DNA from 3 places in the Azospirillum palustre genome. Region 3 is predicted to be linked to each of the others. Evidence: predicted binding sites of a transcription regulator. Region 3 holds the regulator's gene; each other region holds the start of a gene.
What was found. The regulator LexA, encoded in region 3, represses DNA repair genes until DNA is damaged. The targets are predictions, from matches to a motif close to ATGTTCTANTTTGGTTC.
Positions count from the first base shown of each region.

Region 1: CRT60_RS22595 (S24 family peptidase) is a predicted target of LexA. The motif match lies at 4,066-4,082, and genes of this name have one in related genera.
Region 2: pheA (chorismate mutase) is a predicted target of LexA. The motif match lies at 3,293-3,309, and genes of this name have one in related genera.

Region 1 is NZ_PDKW01000043.1:41,197-46,364, forward strand. It holds gene sdhA (succinate dehydrogenase flavoprotein subunit) at 1-841, shown strand, start outside; gene CRT60_RS22575 (succinate dehydrogenase iron-sulfur subunit) at 868-1,644, shown strand; gene CRT60_RS22580 (hypothetical protein) at 1,711-1,908, opposite strand; gene CRT60_RS22585 (branched-chain amino acid aminotransferase) at 2,141-2,989, shown strand; gene CRT60_RS22590 (hypothetical protein) at 2,965-3,270, opposite strand; gene CRT60_RS22595 (S24 family peptidase) at 3,356-3,988, opposite strand; gene CRT60_RS22600 (hypothetical protein) at 4,151-4,555, shown strand; gene CRT60_RS22605 (hypothetical protein) at 4,552-4,950, shown strand; gene CRT60_RS22610 (portal protein) at 4,929-5,168, shown strand, end outside.
Region 2 is NZ_PDKW01000041.1:524,528-529,695, reverse strand. It holds gene CRT60_RS16085 (amidohydrolase family protein) at 1-894, shown strand, start outside; gene hisC (histidinol-phosphate transaminase) at 1,099-2,190, opposite strand; gene pheA (chorismate mutase) at 2,342-3,238, opposite strand; gene metX (homoserine O-acetyltransferase MetX) at 3,416-4,645, shown strand; gene metW (methionine biosynthesis protein MetW) at 4,667-5,168, shown strand, end outside.
Region 3 is NZ_PDKW01000043.1:1,449,852-1,455,019, reverse strand. It holds gene CRT60_RS37620 (ComEC/Rec2 family competence protein) at 1-1,938, shown strand, start outside; gene lexA (transcriptional repressor LexA) at 2,012-2,737, opposite strand; gene CRT60_RS29205 (molybdopterin molybdotransferase MoeA) at 2,948-4,177, opposite strand; gene moaC (cyclic pyranopterin monophosphate synthase MoaC) at 4,182-4,676, opposite strand; gene CRT60_RS29195 (GNAT family N-acetyltransferase) at 4,673-5,168, opposite strand, start outside.

The DNA.
Region 1 (5,168 bases), 1.4 Mb from region 3:
GCACCTTGAGCATCTGCCGCCGGAGATCATCCACCAGCGCCTGCCCGGCATCGCCGAGACGGCCAAGATCTTCGCCAATGTGGACGTGACCAAGGAGCCGATCCCGGTCCTGCCGACCGTCCACTACAACATGGGCGGCATCCCGACCAACGTTCACTGCGAGGTTCTGTCGCCGACCGCTTCGAACCCGGACCAGGTGGTGCCCGGCCTGATGGCGATCGGCGAGGCCGCCTGCGTGTCGGTGCACGGCGCCAACCGCCTGGGCTCCAACTCGCTGCTCGATCTGGTGGTGTTCGGCCGTGCGGCCGCCATCCGCGCCGCCGAGATCGTCCAGCCGGGCAAGGCTCCGTCGGTCAAGCCGGATGCTTGCGACAAGGCGCTGGAGCGGTTCGACCGCATCCGCAACGCCAAGGGCACGATCAAGTCGGCCGACCTGCGGCTGGACATGCAGCGGACGATGCAGAACAACTGCGCCGTCTTCCGCACCGGCGAGGTCCTGGACGAGGGCGTCAAGAAGATCGACGCGGTCTATGCCAAGAAGGGCGAGATGGCGATCTCCGACCGTTCGCTGGTCTGGAACTCCGATCTGGTCGAGGCGCTGGAACTGGACAACCTGCTGGGCCAGGCGGTCGCCACCCTGCACTCCGCCCAGAACCGTCCGGAAAGCCGCGGCGCCCATGCCCGCGAGGACTATCCGAACCGCGATGACGAAGGTTGGATGAAGCACACCGTCATCTGGGTCGCGGACAATGGCGAGACGAAGATCGATTACCGCCCGGTCCACATGTACACCCTGACCGACGAGGTCGATGTCTTCCCGCCCAAGGCCCGCGTGTACTAAGGCCCGCCGGATAAAGGAAATCAGCCATGGTTGAATTCAACCTGCCAGCCAACTCCAAGGTCGGCGTCGGCAAGACCGTCAACGTCGCGAGCGGCGCCAAGCGGGCCAAGACCTTCAAGATCTACCGCTGGAACCCGGACGACGGCCAGAACCCGCGTGTCGACAGCTATGTGGTCGACCTCGACAAGTTCGGGCCGATGATCCTCGACGCGATCATCTACATCAAGAACCAGGTCGACAGCACGCTGACCTTCCGGCGCTCCTGCCGTGAGGGCATCTGCGGGTCGTGCGCGATGAACATCGACGGCACGAACACGCTGGCCTGCCTGAAGGCGATCGAGGACGTGCCGGGCGACGTCAAGATCTACCCGCTGCCGCACATGCCGGTGGTGAAGGATCTGGTCCCCGACCTGAATCACGTCTATGCCCAGCTCGCCTCGATCAAGCCGTGGCTGCAATCGCAGTCGCCGGCCCCGAGCCGCGAGCGGCTGCAGTCGCCTGAGGACCGCGCCAAGCTGGACGGCCTCTACGAGTGCATCCTGTGCTTCTGCTGCTCGACCTCCTGCCCCAGCTACTGGTGGAACGGCGACCGGTATCTCGGCCCGTCGATCCTGCTCCAGGCCTATCGCTGGATCGCCGACAGCCGCGACGAGATGACGGGCGAGCGCCTCGACAACCTTGAGGACCCGTTCCGCCTCTACCGCTGCCACACCATCATGAACTGCACCAAGGCGTGCCCGAAGGGTCTGAACCCTGCCAAGGCCATCGCCGAGATCAAGAAGCTGATGGTTGTGCGCCGCTGATCGCGGGTAAGCGTTTGCGACATGGAAAAGGCGCCCCCTCGGGGGCGCCTTTTTCGTTTCCGGTGCCTAGACGAAATCCGGGTCGGTCGGGCGCGATGGCGGAAGGTCGTTGCCGGGAACCGGGCTGTCGGTGGTGCCGGGGCCGCCGGGATCGGGCAGGTCGGGGTTGTCGGTGCCTGGCAGATCGACGCCGGGAATGTCCTCGTGCGGGCCCGGGAATGGGTTGGGCGGGGCGGCGCTGAGGCCGGGATCGGTGGTCGGCATGGGATGCTCTCACTCTGTTGGGCGGTCGCGGTTGCTCGCTCTTCCCTATCAACGGCCGAAGCCGCAATCCGCTCCATCGCACGGGACGATTGCGTCCGCACCGGTTGACCGATGGCGGCGAGGGGGTATGCTCTTCGGGCGATCACCAACGACGACGAACCACGAATGGGCGGTGCCGGCCGGCGGCGCCCAGCGTAGGAACACATTTTCTTTCTAGGGAAGGACCAAAATCATGGGCGGCATGGCAGGCCAGGCGTGGAACTGGATCCAGGGCGAGTGGGTGGAAGGCAATCCGCCGATCGTCGGACCGCTGTCCCACACGCTGTGGCTCTCTTCGACGGTCTTCGACGGCGCGCGCGCCTTCCAGGGCGTGGCCCCCGATCTGGACCTGCACTGCGCCCGTGCCATCCGGTCCGCCCAGGTGATGGGGCTGGAGCCGATGGTCACCGCCGGTGAGATCGAAGAGCTGTGCTGGGACGGCATCCACCGCTTCCCCAAGGAGGCGGAGTTGTACATCCGTCCGATGTTCTACGCCGACGACGGCTTCGTCGCCCCGGCGCCGGAGAGCACGCGCTTCGTCCTGTCGATCTACGAGGACCCGCTGCCGCAGCCGACGGGTTTCGCCGCCTGCATCTCCACCCGCCGCCGGCCGATCCCGACCATGGCCCCGACCGAGGCCAAAGCCGCCTGTCTCTATCCGAACGCCGGGCTGGCGCTGACCGAGGCGCGCAAGCGCGGCTTCCAGAACGCCATCATGCTGGACGTCATCGGCAATGTGGCCGAGTTCGCCACGTCCAACATCTTCATTGCCAAGGACGGGGTGGTGCGCACGCCGGTGCCGAACGGCTGCTTCCTGAACGGTATCACCCGCCAGCGCGTCATCGGCCTGCTGCGCAACGACGGCGTGACGGTGGAGGAATGCACCCTGACGCCGCAGGACGTTCTGGATGCCGACGAGGTCTTCTCCACCGGCAACCACGCCAAATGCGTGCCTGTGATCAAGGTGGAGGACCGCGGCCTCGCGGCTGGACCGCTGTTTCAGAAGGCGCGGGCGCTCTACTGGGAATACGCGTTCCGCTGATCGAGCAGCGCCACCGCCGCACGGCGGTGATGGGCCAGCGTGGCGGCCAGCCGGGCCAGCCACGCGTCGGTCCGGCAGGTCGCGGCGGTCAATGCGCCGCGGCGCCGGGCAGTGGCGAGGCGTGCTTCCGCCGCGAGCGTGCTGTGCAGGCGGAGCGTTGCCGCGCGTTTGACGGCGTTTGCGCGGCCTGGACCGCCGAGCAAAGCGGAGCGAAGCTCCTGCTTCGGCGGCTTGGCGTCATGGGTGCGGTGAAGGCTGTCCAGGCGGGCGGCTCGGTCCATGGAATGGACGGTAGCGCCTGTTGGGATGTGCGGTAAAGGGAAATTTTCCTAGGATCGCGCGCCGGGTGAGGAGGTGTCTACCCCCTCACTGGCTTGCCCAGATGATCCGCGCCATCCAGGCGACGTCCGACAGCGGGATGCTGCGGTCGGGGTGGGCGCGGTTGATCGACAGCAGTTCGATCTTGGTCGCCGTCTCGCGGATCAGTTGCTTGGCCATCACCTCGCCGCCCTTGGTGCGGACGACGACGCGGTCGTTGCGGCGGATTTGCGCGGCAGGCGAGACGATGATGGTGTCGCCATCGCGATAGACCGGCTCCATGCTGTCGCCGGAAATCTCCAGCGCATAGGCATGGGGATCGCCCAGGCTGGGAAACAGCAGCTCGTCCCAGCCGCTGCCCGCAGGGAAGCCGGCATCGTCGAAATAGCCGGCCGACCCGGCCTGGGCATAGCCGATCACCGGAACCCGTTGCAGCGGGGTGGTGCCGGCGCCGTCGCCGACCAGCGACACGAATTCCGACAAGGAAGCGCCGGTGGCGTCCAGCACCTTGGAGATGCTTTCCGTCGACGGCCAGCGCAGCTTGCCGTCGTTGGTGGTGCGTTTGCTCTTGTTGAAGGTGGTCGGGTCCAGTCCGGCGCGCCGCGCCAGCCCGGAGGCGGAGAGCCCGTGCTGTGCCGCGAGGCGGTCGATGGCCCGCCAGATGTCCGTATGTTTCAGCATGGGACGATAATCTCATAAAGTGGCGACAGCGTCCCTAGGAACTTTTTCATAAAACCATTGACCGCAGGCAATGGGCGGAACATAACGCAAACAGAAGGCGCGGCTGCGACACAGGTCCGGCGTCTCTCTTCCCCAAAAATCCGAAGCCGCAAGGAGACCAGCATGCTGAGTCCGGCCGCTCCCGCTTTGCCTGCAACCCGCGTTTCCCGGACCGTTCCGCTGAAGCCGGAGCCCTACAGCGTCGAGGGCGAACCCTTTGCCAACGCGGAGGAGGCGTGGTTCTGGGCGGTGCAGGCGCATGATGCCAAGACGGCCGGGGCACGGGTCATCGCCGGCTGTGGGCAGGTCGCGCGGCCCTGCGAGCCGCAGGACCTTCTTCAGGTGGTCGACCGCCTGTACCGGGCGCGCAAGCTGGTGCGCGACCACCTGCATGTGCTGGTCCATTACGGGCGCCGCCAGAGCGCGCCGGAACCGGACCGCTTCCGCGAACAGCGCGCCCATTCGCTGTGGCAGGAGGCGTTCACCGTGATCGCCCCGGCGCTGCGCAAAAAAGGCATTGCGCGATGAGCGCGCCCCCCTGGACCGCGGCCTGGATCGTCTATCGCGGCGAAGCGCCCCTGTGGTGGCTGCGGTTGCTGAAGCCGGGCTTCCGCCACTGCCTGGCCCTGCTGACCGACGGTCGGCGCTGGGTGGCGGTCGATCCGCTGGCCGGCTTCACCGACATCGCGGTGCTGGACCTGCCCGCCGACTTCGATCTGCCGGGCTGGTACCGCGCCCAGGGGCTGACGGTCGACGCCGCCCCGCTGCGCCGCCCGGCCGGCCCCGCTCCCTGGGGGCCCTTCACCTGCGTCGAGGCGGTCAAGCGCCTGATCGGCCTGCGCGCCCGCCGGGTGCTGACCCCCTGGCAACTGCACCGCCATCTGACTGGAGGAGACCGCGCATGCCCGCATCCGCAGCCGTGAAACCGCCCGCCCGGCGAAAGGGTGACCTGTCGGAACCGGAAGCCCTGCTGGAGCGCTACCGCGTCGCCCGCGAACGGCGGGGCGTGTGGGAAAGCCATTGGCAGGAATGCTACGACCATGCGCTGCCCAACGGGCGGCCCTTCCGCGGCGGCGGCACGCCGGGCGAACGCCGGGTCGACCGGCTGTTCGACGGCACCGCTCCCGATGCGGTGGAGCAG
Region 2 (5,168 bases), on a different contig from region 3:
GAGGCGCTGCTGGACGTCAAGAAGCGCGTCGCGCCCTATCTCGACCTTCAACTGGTCGCCTTCCCGCAGGACGGCGTCCTCCGCTCAGCCGATGCGAAGGGACTGCTGCTGCAGGCGCTCGACATGGGTGTCGATGTCGTCGGCGGTATCCCGCACTTCGAACGGACCATGGCCGACGGCGCGGCTTCGGTCCGGCTGCTCTGCGAGATCGCGGCGGAGCGCGGGCTGCTGGTCGACATGCATTGCGACGAGAGCGACGACCCGCTGTCCCGCCATGTCGAGACGCTGGCCTATGAGACGCAGCGGCTGGGTCTGCACGGCCGGGTGACGGGCTCGCACCTGACCTCCATGCATTCGATGGACAACTACTACGTCTCCAAGCTGATCCCGCTGATGGCGGAGGCGCGGTTGGGGGTGATCGCCAACCCGCTGATCAACATCGTCCTTCAGGGCCGCCACGACACTTATCCCAAGCGCCGCGGCATGACCCGCGTGCCGGAGCTGATGGCGGCAGGGCTGACGGTCGCCTTCGGCCACGACTGCGTGATGGACCCCTGGTACCCGCTGGGCTCCGGCGACATGCTGGAGGTGGCGCATATGGGCCTGCATGTCGGCCAGATGACCGGCCAGGACGGCATCAAGGCCGCCTTCGACGCGGTGACGGTCAATCCGGCCAAGCTGCTGCATCTGGACGGCTACGGGCTGGAGCCCGGCTGCAACGCCGATCTGGTGGTTCTCCAGGCCGGCAACCCGGTGGAGGCGATCCGCACCCGCGCCGCCCGCCTGTTCGTGCTGCGCCGCGGCCGGATCGTCAGCCGCTGCGAACCGGTGCAGGCCAGGCTCGACCTGCCGGGCCGGCCGGAAACGGTCGATTTCCTGCTGAAGCGGGGGTAAGGCAAAACGATAGGCCCTCTCCCGCCCCGGGAGAGGGAGGGGACCCGCGCCGTCAGGTGTGGGGAGGGTAAGGGGTGATCCAAGAATCCCGAAGCGCATGAGCTGGAAGCGCATGGCTTCGTGCCAACCCCCTCACCCTTCCCATGCTCCGCATGGGCCCCTTCCCTCTCCCGGGGCGGGAGAGGGAAACTCAAGCCACGCTCGTTACGCCTTCAAAAAGTCCCGCAGCGCGTCGGCCACCGCGTGCATCTCCTGCTCGGTGCCGATGGTGACGCGCAGGCAGCTCGGCAGGCCGTAGGACGGCATCTGGCGGACCAGGATGCCGCGGGCTTTCAGGAACTGGCGGGCGGCCTCGGCGTCGTCCTTGCCGGCGGGCTGGCCCTTGAAATCGACCAGCACGAAGTTGGTCACGCTGGGGTGCACCGTCAGGCCCAGCTCCCGCACTGTGGCGGAGAACCACTCGCGCCACTGCTCATTGTGGCGGCGGGAGCGGTCGAGGAACTCGGCATCCTCAACCGCGGCGACGCCGGCGACATGGGCGGCGTTCGACACGTTGAAGGGACCGCGCACCCGGTTCAGCACGTCGACGATCCCGGCCGGGCCATAGCACCAGCCGATGCGCAAGGAGCCCAGCGCGAAGATCTTCGAGAAGGTGCGGGTCATCACCACGTTGGGGAAACGCTCCACCAGCTCCTCGCCGGCGGTGTAGTCGTCCTTGTTCATGTACTCGGCATAGGCCGCGTCGATGACCAGGATGACGTCCGGCGGCAGGCCGGCATGCAGCCGCGCCACCTCCGACGCCGGCAGATAGGTGCCGGTCGGGTTGTTGGGGTTGGCGAGGAAGACCAGACGGGTGCGCGGGGTGACGCGGGCCAGCAGGTTGTCGACGCTGGCGGTCAGCCCGTCCTCGGGCGCCGTCACCGGGGTGGCGCCGACCGACTTGGCGCCGATCGGGTACATCAGGAAGCCGTACTGCGAATACAGCACCTCGTCGCCCGGCCCGGCATAGGAGCGGATCAGCAGGCTGATGATCTCGTCCGACCCGGCGCCGCAGACGATGCGGTCGGCATCCAGGTTGAAGCGCTTGGCGATGGCGCCGCGCAGTGCCGCCGAACCGCCATCCGGATAGCGGTGCAGGGTCCCGGCCGCCGCCCCATAGGCCTCCATCGCCTTCGGGCTCGGCCCCAGCGCCCCTTCGTTGGAGGCGAGGCGGATATGACCCTGATGCTCGCCGCCGACATAGGCGGCGATGTCGAGAATCCCCGGACGCGGCTGCGGGCCGTTCGGCTGGGTCATGGTCTGCTTACCTTCCGACGATGGTGGATGGGCGGTTCATGGATGGGGTGGAACAGGATGGAACAGGTCCGACGGCACTGTTCCAACGTTCCACGGAGGGCCGGCAGGATAAGGCAGGAGCCGCCCCGGCGGCTCGCCTCATTCGCGCACATCAGCCCAGAGCGAGCGGCACGGCATAGCCGCCGACGACGTTGACCCGCACCGGGATGTCGCCCGAGCGTTCCAGCAGCTTGGCGAGGCGGGGGTCGCCCTGGCCGACGAAGTCGGCGATCTCGACCAGATGGACCGACGGGCCGCCGCCGCTCATCCCGGTGGCGTGGCCGGCCGGATGCCAGGTGCAGAAGCCAACCGGCGGCAGGCCGCAGGCCTCCAGCGAATCCTTCAGACGGCCGCGGCTGAGATCGCCGCCGATCTCGATGCTCAGCAGGGTGCGGTCGTCGCCGGTCGGCTCATGCGGGACGGCGGCAATGGCGAGCGCGTCGCGGTTCTCGCCGCGGGCATTGCCGCGCCCGCCGAAGGGCAGACGCGCCACCACCTGCGGCCGGCCGGCATCGGCCGACACCAGGAAGCGCCACCAGGGATCCGAATCGTCCTCGGCCGGATAGGGCACCACGGCGACGGTCGCCGTCCCCTCCGACACGGCGCGGAGCGCTGCTGCGGGAGTGTTGACGGCGGTCATCGGCACGAAGCCGCCGAAATGGTCGCGGGCGACGTCCCAGAAGCCGCGGCGGTCCTCCGGCGCATAGACGGCGACGGCGAAGGGACCCTGCATGCGGGTGAAGGCGGTGATCATCTCGCGCCAGATGCGGACGACGACCTGGGCGGGGAAGGTGCCGGCATGGCGGGCCATCAGGCGGCGCAGGATCGTCGCCTCGCGCGCCGGGCGGAGGAAGACGGGCTGGGCGCCGGTTTCGGCCGCGCCATTGCCCTTGGCCGCCCCGATGCGTTCCACCACGGCGGCGCGGCGCATCAGCAGGTCATGGATCGCGTCGTCGATCTGGTCGATTTCGCGGCGCAAATCGTCGAGCGGGGTCCGGGCGGAAGCCATGGGTCAAAAAACCATCGAATGCAGAGCCGGTTAGTAGTAGTCCGCATGCGCCCTGAAATCAAAGAAAACATTGACACTCCGAAGGCCGGCTTCGTAGCTATACGCTCCCGTTCCGCCACAGCTCCCTGACGGTTTCCATCAAGGCGCCGTAAGGCTTCCGACAAGGCACGAAACGAGATGTCCGCGGCCCTCGACAGCTCCGCCCCCAATGCCTCCGCCCCCAACGCCCCCGCCCCCGCCTCCAGTGAACAGGTCATGCCGGGCAAGCGCGTGCGTCTGGCGGTCGACCGGCCGATGCGGCTGGACAGCGGGGTGGAGATCGGCGGCTTCCAGATCGCCTACCAGACCTACGGCACGCTGAACGCCGACAAGTCCAACGCGATCTTCATCTGCCATGCCCTGACCGGCGACCATTTCGTGGTGGAGAGGCATCCGGTCACCGGCAAGCCCGGCTGGTGGGAGATGCTGGTCGGCCCCGGCAAGCCGGTGGACACCGACCGCTATTTCGTCATCTGCTCCAACGTGCTGGGCGGCTGCCTGGGCAGCACCGGGCCGAAGGACGTCGATCCGGCCACCGGCCAGCCCTATGGCCTGTCCTTCCCGGTGGTGACCATCGGCGACATGGTGCGGGCGCAGAAGCTGCTGGTCGAACATCTCGGCATCGAAAAGCTGTTCTGCGTCATCGGCGGCTCGATGGGCGGCATGCAGGTGCTGCAATGGGCGGTCGCCTATCCCGAATCGGTGTTCGCCGCGGTGCCCATCGCCACCGCCGCCCGCCATTCGGCGCAGAACATCGCCTTCCATGAGGTCGGGCGCCAGGCGATCATGGCCGACCCGGAATGGCGCGGCGGCAACTATCTGCTGGAAGGCACCAAGCCGGAGGCCGGTCTGGCCGTCGCCCGCATGGCGGCGCACATCACCTACCTGTCCGAAACGGCCCTGCACCGCAAGTTCGGCCGCAATCTGCAGGACCGCAAGGCGATCACCTACGGCTTCGACGCCGATTTCCAGGTGGAAAGCTACCTGCGCTATCAGGGGGCGGCCTTCGTCGAGCGGTTCGACGCCAACTCCTACCTCTACATCACCCGCGCGATGGATTACTTCGACCTCGCCGCCGATGCCGGGGGCACGCTGGCCAACGCCTTCCGGCCGGGGGGCAAGACCACGCCGGTGCGCTTCTGCCTTGCCAGCTTCTCCAGCGACTGGCTGTTCCCGACCTCGGAATCGCGGGCCATCGTGCATGCGCTGAACGCCGTCGCCGGGAATGTCAGCTTCGTCGAGATCGAGACCGACAAGGGCCACGACGCCTTCCTGCTGGACGAGCCGGAGTTCCATCAGGTCATCCACGGCTTCCTGGAGGGCTGCGCCGAGCATCGCGGCCTGTCCGTCCGCCGCCGCGCGCGCTGATTTGGGACTGGACGACCGACCATGGTGGACATTCGCGACGACCTGAAGCTGATCGCCGAGATGGTGGAGCCGAACAGCCGCGTGCTGGACGTCGGCTGCGGCGACGGCGCCCTGCTGGATCATCTGGCCCATACCAAGAATGTCGACGGGCGCGGTATCGAACTCAGCATGGACGGCGTGCGCCAGTGCGTGGCGCACGGCCTGTCGGTGATCCAGGGCGATGCCGAGACCGACCTGAAGGATTATCCGGCGGAAGCCTTCGATTACGTCATCCTGGGCCAGACGCTTCAGGCGATGAAGCAGCCGCGCGACGTGCTGGAGATGCTGTGCCGCATCGGCCGGCGCGCCATCGTGTCGGTGCCGAATTTCGGCTATTGGCGCGTCCGCATGCAGCTGATGCTGACCGGCCGCATGCCGGTGACGGAAAAGCTGGGCTACCAGTGGTGGGAAACCCCCAACATCCATTTCTGCACGCTGCGCGACTTCGTCGTGCTGACGGAGGAGATGGGCATCACCATCGAAC
Region 3 (5,168 bases):
GCGGTCGGCGGCTGCATGGTGCTGGTGCTGGCGCTGCGGCGATGGTTCGCCATGGCCGGCGTGGCGATGGCGCTGCTGATGCTGGCGGCGGGGCTCCTGGTGGCGCAGGCGCACACCATCCACATGGCGGCACCGGTCCTGAGCCGCAGCATCGCCGGTGCGACCGTCACCGGCCGCGTGATGGCGGTGGAGCGGCGGCCGGGTGCGACACGGATCACCCTGCGGGACGTGACCGTCAGCAAGCTGGCGCCGGAACGGACGCCGGCCGCCTTGCGGGTCCGCCTGTCTGACCGCTTCCCGGCACCGACGCCCGGATCGGTGGTGCGGCTGCGGGCGACGCTGCTGCCGCCGCAGGCGCCGGCCGAACCCGGAGCCTTCGACTTCCAGAGGCGGGCCTGGTTCATGGGGCTGGGCGGCACGGGCTTTGCCACCGGTGCGCCGGAACTGGTCGAGGCGCCGCCGGTAACGGGGTGGAGCACGGTTGCCATCGCCTTCGAGAAGGCGCGCGGCGCGATTGCCGAGCGGGTGGCGGTTGCCATCGGCGATCCGGTGGAGGCGAGCGTCACAACGGCGCTGCTGAACGGCGAGGAGTTCGGCATCCCGGAAGCGACGATGGACGACTTCCGCAACAGCGGGCTGGCGCATCTGCTGTCGATCTCCGGCCTGCATGTCGGCATCGCCGCCGGCATCCTGTTCTATGTCGTGCGGGCATTGCTGGCGGCGGTGCCCTATATCGCCCTGCGGTGGCCGATCAAGAAGATCGCGGCGCTGTTCGGCATCCTGTCGGCGCTTGGCTATACGCTGCTGGTCGGGGCGCCCCTGCCGACGGTGCGGTCGGTGCTGATGACCGGCATGGTGATGGGAGCGATCATGCTGGACCGCCACCCGTTGAGCATGCGGCTGGTCGCCTTCGCCGGGCTGGTCACCATGGCGATGGACCCGGAGGGGATGCTGGGGCCGAGCTTCCAGATGTCCTTCGCCGCCGTGGTGGCGCTGATCGCCGCATTCGAAAAGGGCAGCGTCAGGCTGGCGGAATGGCGGCGCGATGCGGGGTGGATCGTGCGCGGGCTGCTCTATGTCGGCGGAATTCTGCTGACCAGCGTGGTGGCGACGCTGGCGACCTTGCCCTTCTCGCTCTTCCATTTCCAGCAGATCGCTTTCTATGGCGTTCTGTCGAACCTGATCGCCATTCCCATCACGTCCTTCTGGGTCATGCCGTGGAGTCTGATCGCCTACGCGCTGCTGCCCTTCGGGCTGGAGGCGCCGGCGCTGATCGCCATGAACTGGGGTGACCGGGCGGTGATCTGGACGGCGGAGTTCTTCGGCCGCCTCCCCTGGGCGTCGCTGACCGTGCCGGCGATGCCGGCGGACGGGTTCGCGCTGCTGGTGATGGGTGGGATTTGGCTGTGCCTGTGGACGCGGTGGTGGCGTTGGCTGGGGATGCTGCCGGTCCTGGCGGGACTGGCCTCGCCGATGCTGGCGGTGCGGCCGGATGTGCTGGTGGCCGGCGACGGCACGGTGATGGCGGTCAGGCTGCCGGACGGACGGCTCAGCGCGTCGGTCAAGGGCGGCGGGCGGATGACCGAAACCTGGCGGGAGCGCGATGGCGAGCGGTCGCCGGCCGATCCCTGGCCGGGTGACGGGGGATGGAGCGGGGGAGGGCGCTCGCTGGACTGCGACGCACTTGGCTGCCTGTACCGGGTGCAGGGAAAGACGGTGGCCTTGTTGCGGCTGCCGGATGCGCTGGACGAGGACTGCGGGGCGGTCGATGCGGTGGTGACGGCGGAGGTGGCGCGGCGCTGCCGGGGGGAGCTGGTGGTGGACCGCTGGATCCTGCGCCATGAAGGCGCGCATACGCTGACGGTGACCGCCGAGGGGGTGGCGGTGAAGACGGTGCGCGGGCTGAGGGGAGATCGGCCCTGGACCGGAGGGAAGTGAGAGGAGCTTGGACCTCGCCGCTCCCCTCCTCCGCAGGGGCGGAGGAGGGGAGCGGCGGCCGGGCACGAAAAGCTCAGTACTTGCGCACCAGACCGACCAGCTTGCCCTGCACGCGGACGCGGTCGGCGCCGAAGATGCGGGTTTCGTAGGCGGCGTTGGCGGGCTCCAGGGCGATGGTGTTGCCCTTGCGGCGCAGGCGCTTCAGCGTCACTTCGCCCTCGTCCACCAGAGCGACGACAATCGTGCCGTTTTCGGCCGCATCGCAGCGCTGGATGACGATGGTGTCGTGGTCGAGGATGCCGGCTTCGATCATCGAGTCGCCGGAAACCTCCAGCGCATAATGGTCGCCACCGGTCAACATCGAGGCCGGAACGTCGACGAAGGCGCTGTTGTCGCGCAGGGCCTCGATCGGCGTACCGGCGGCGATCCGGCCATAGAGCGGGAGCTGCACCGTCTCGTTCGCGGCGGCCGGGGTCGGGGCGGGGGAAGCGGCATCGCGGCCGGCGAAGGCGAAATCGCCCTTGATGACGTTGGGCTGGAACTTCGGCTTGGGAGCCGCGGTCCGGTTGCGGGAGGCGTCGAGACCCTCGGGAAGGCGCAGAACCTCCAGCGCACGGGCCCGATGGGGCAGGCGGCGGATGAACCCGCGCTCCTCCAGCCCGGTGATCAGGCGATGGATACCCGACTTGGACTTCAGGCCCAGGGCGTCCTTCATCTCGTCGAACGACGGCGAGACACCGCCCTGGCCAAGCCGTTCGTGGATGAACAGCAGCAATTCGTGCTGCTTGCGCGTGAGCATGGATGCCTCCCGGCCTCGGCCAGACTGAAGATGGAACAAAAACTAAACGTTGCTCCATGTTCTAGTTTGGTTCCTGCTGCGCGTCAAGCCCCGCATCGGCTTCTTTTAGAACTTGTGTGGAACATTTGGAACGCGGTGAAACAGTTTTCCGGGGGATGTTCACCTGTTCCAGTGCTCGTCCAAGCGCCGTTCCAGGCGCCTCGCCCAAGTCTAAATGCTGAGCGCTCCATCCGTCAAAGGAAGCACGGTCACCATCGCGCCGGCCGGCTCGGGATCGGCATGGGGCGGGCGGGGAATCAGGCAATCGGCCTGGGCGTACAGGGTGGTGATGGCGCTGTCCTGCCGGGCGAAGGGCGTCACGGTCAGGACACCGTCCGGGCCGGCGGCCAGCGTGGCGCGCAGATATTCCTCGCGCCGGTCGTTGGCCCTCAGCGGGCCGGTCAAGCGGGCGCGCAGCGGCAGGCGGTCGTCCTCCGGCGGCAGGCCCTGCAGCACGCGCAGGATCGGGCGGAGGAACAGGAGCGCGGTGACGCCGGTGGACACCGGGTTGCCGGGCAATCCCAGCAGCGGCACCGATCCGGCACGGCCGAACATCAAGGCCTTGCCCGGACGCATCGCCACCGTCTGCACCTCCAGCGCCACGCCGCGTTCGGCCAGCACATCGCGCACGAAATCGTAATCGCCATGTGCCGCCCCGCCGGTGGTGACCAGCAGGTCGCAGCCGGCGGCCCCCTTCGCCAGGGCCGCCACGCTCTCCGGCGTGTCCTTGGCGACGCCCAGATTGTGGGCGAGCCCGCCCTGGGCGGCCACCAGGGCGCAGAGGCCGAGCGCATTTGTGCTGACGATCTGGCTCGGACCCAGCGGGTCGCCGGGCAGGGCGATCTCGTCGCCGGTGGCGAGGATGGCGATACGCGGCCGGCGGTGGACCGACAGCCACGGCACGTTGCCGCCGGCGGCCAGCGCAATGTCGCGGGCGGTCAGGCGCCGGCCCTTCGGCAGAAGCTCCTGGCCGGCCGTGAAGTCGAAGCCGGCCTCGCGGACGAAGCGGCCGGCGGCGACGGCGCGGCCGATCCGCACGATGGCGTCGTCGGCGCTGCAATCCTCCTGCATCACCACGGCGTCGGCACCGTCGGGCAGGGGGGCGCCGGTGAAGATGCGCACCGCATCGCCCCGGCCGACCCTGCCGGTGAAGGCGTGGCCGGCGGCGGATTCGCCGATGCGGCTCAGCAGGACGGGGGCCTCGGCGGTCGCGGCGGCGATGTCGGCGGCACGCACGGCCCAGCCATCCATGGCGGCGGCATGGAAGGGCGGCTGGGTCAGCCGGGCGACCACCGGTTCGGCCAGCACGCGGCCGAGAGCGTCGGGCAGGGCGACCGTCTCCGCCGGGAGGGCGGCGAAGGCCGACAGGATGCGGGCGCGCGCCTCGGCGACGGAGATCATGGGGTCAGGCTCCGGTGGAGGAGGTGGACGCGCCCCACTCGCCGCTCTTGCCGCCGGCCTTGTGCAGCAGACGCACGTCGGTAACGGTCATCCCGCGGTCCACCGCCTTGCACATGTCGTAGACGGTCAATGCCGCGATGGTGACGGCGGTCAGCGCCTCCATCTCCACGCCGGTCTGGCCCTTCAGCTTGCAGGTCGCCGTCACGTCCACCGCGTTGCGGGCGGGGTCGCAGGACAGGTCGACCTTGACCGAGGTCAGCATCAGCGGGTGGCACAGCGGGATCAGGTCGGGCGTGCGTTTGGCCCCCATGATGCCGGCCAGCCGGGCGACCGACAGCACGTCGCCCTTCTTCACCCCGCCCTGCATGATGAGATCAAGGGTTTCCGGCTGCATCAGCACGGTCGCCGCGGCGGTGGCGGTGCGCTCGGTGTCGGCCTTGTCGGAGACATCGACCATCACCGCCTTGCCCTCGGCGTCGAAATGGGTGAAGCCGGTCATCGCACGGTCTCCGTCAGAAATTTTTCCATGAAGACGCTGACGCCATTGTCTTGGTAGCAGGCGTAGGGGCCGCGGTCGGTGAAGCCGGCCTTGCGGTAGAGCGCCAGCGCCTCGGGCTGATGGATGCCCGATTCGAGCAGCAGGGCGTTCAGGCCCTCCGCCCGCGCCTGCTCCTCCAGCCGGGCGAGCAGACGGTCGCCGATGCGCTGTCCGCGGGCGGCGGGATCGACATACATCCGCTTGATCTCGCCATAGCCGGCCGGATCGACGCGGAGTGCGGCGCAGCCGACCGGAACGCCGTCCTTGCGGGCGACGAGGAAGCGCAGGTCAGGCGCCTCCAGTTCGCCGATGTCGAGCAGGTGGCAGGTGTCTGCCGGATAGAGGTCCAGCAGATAGCGGTCGAGCGCCGCCACCAGCGCGATCACGGCATCCTGGCGCGGGCTCTCCGCGGCGATCACGACATCCGCCGCCACCTGGGCCACCACATCGGTC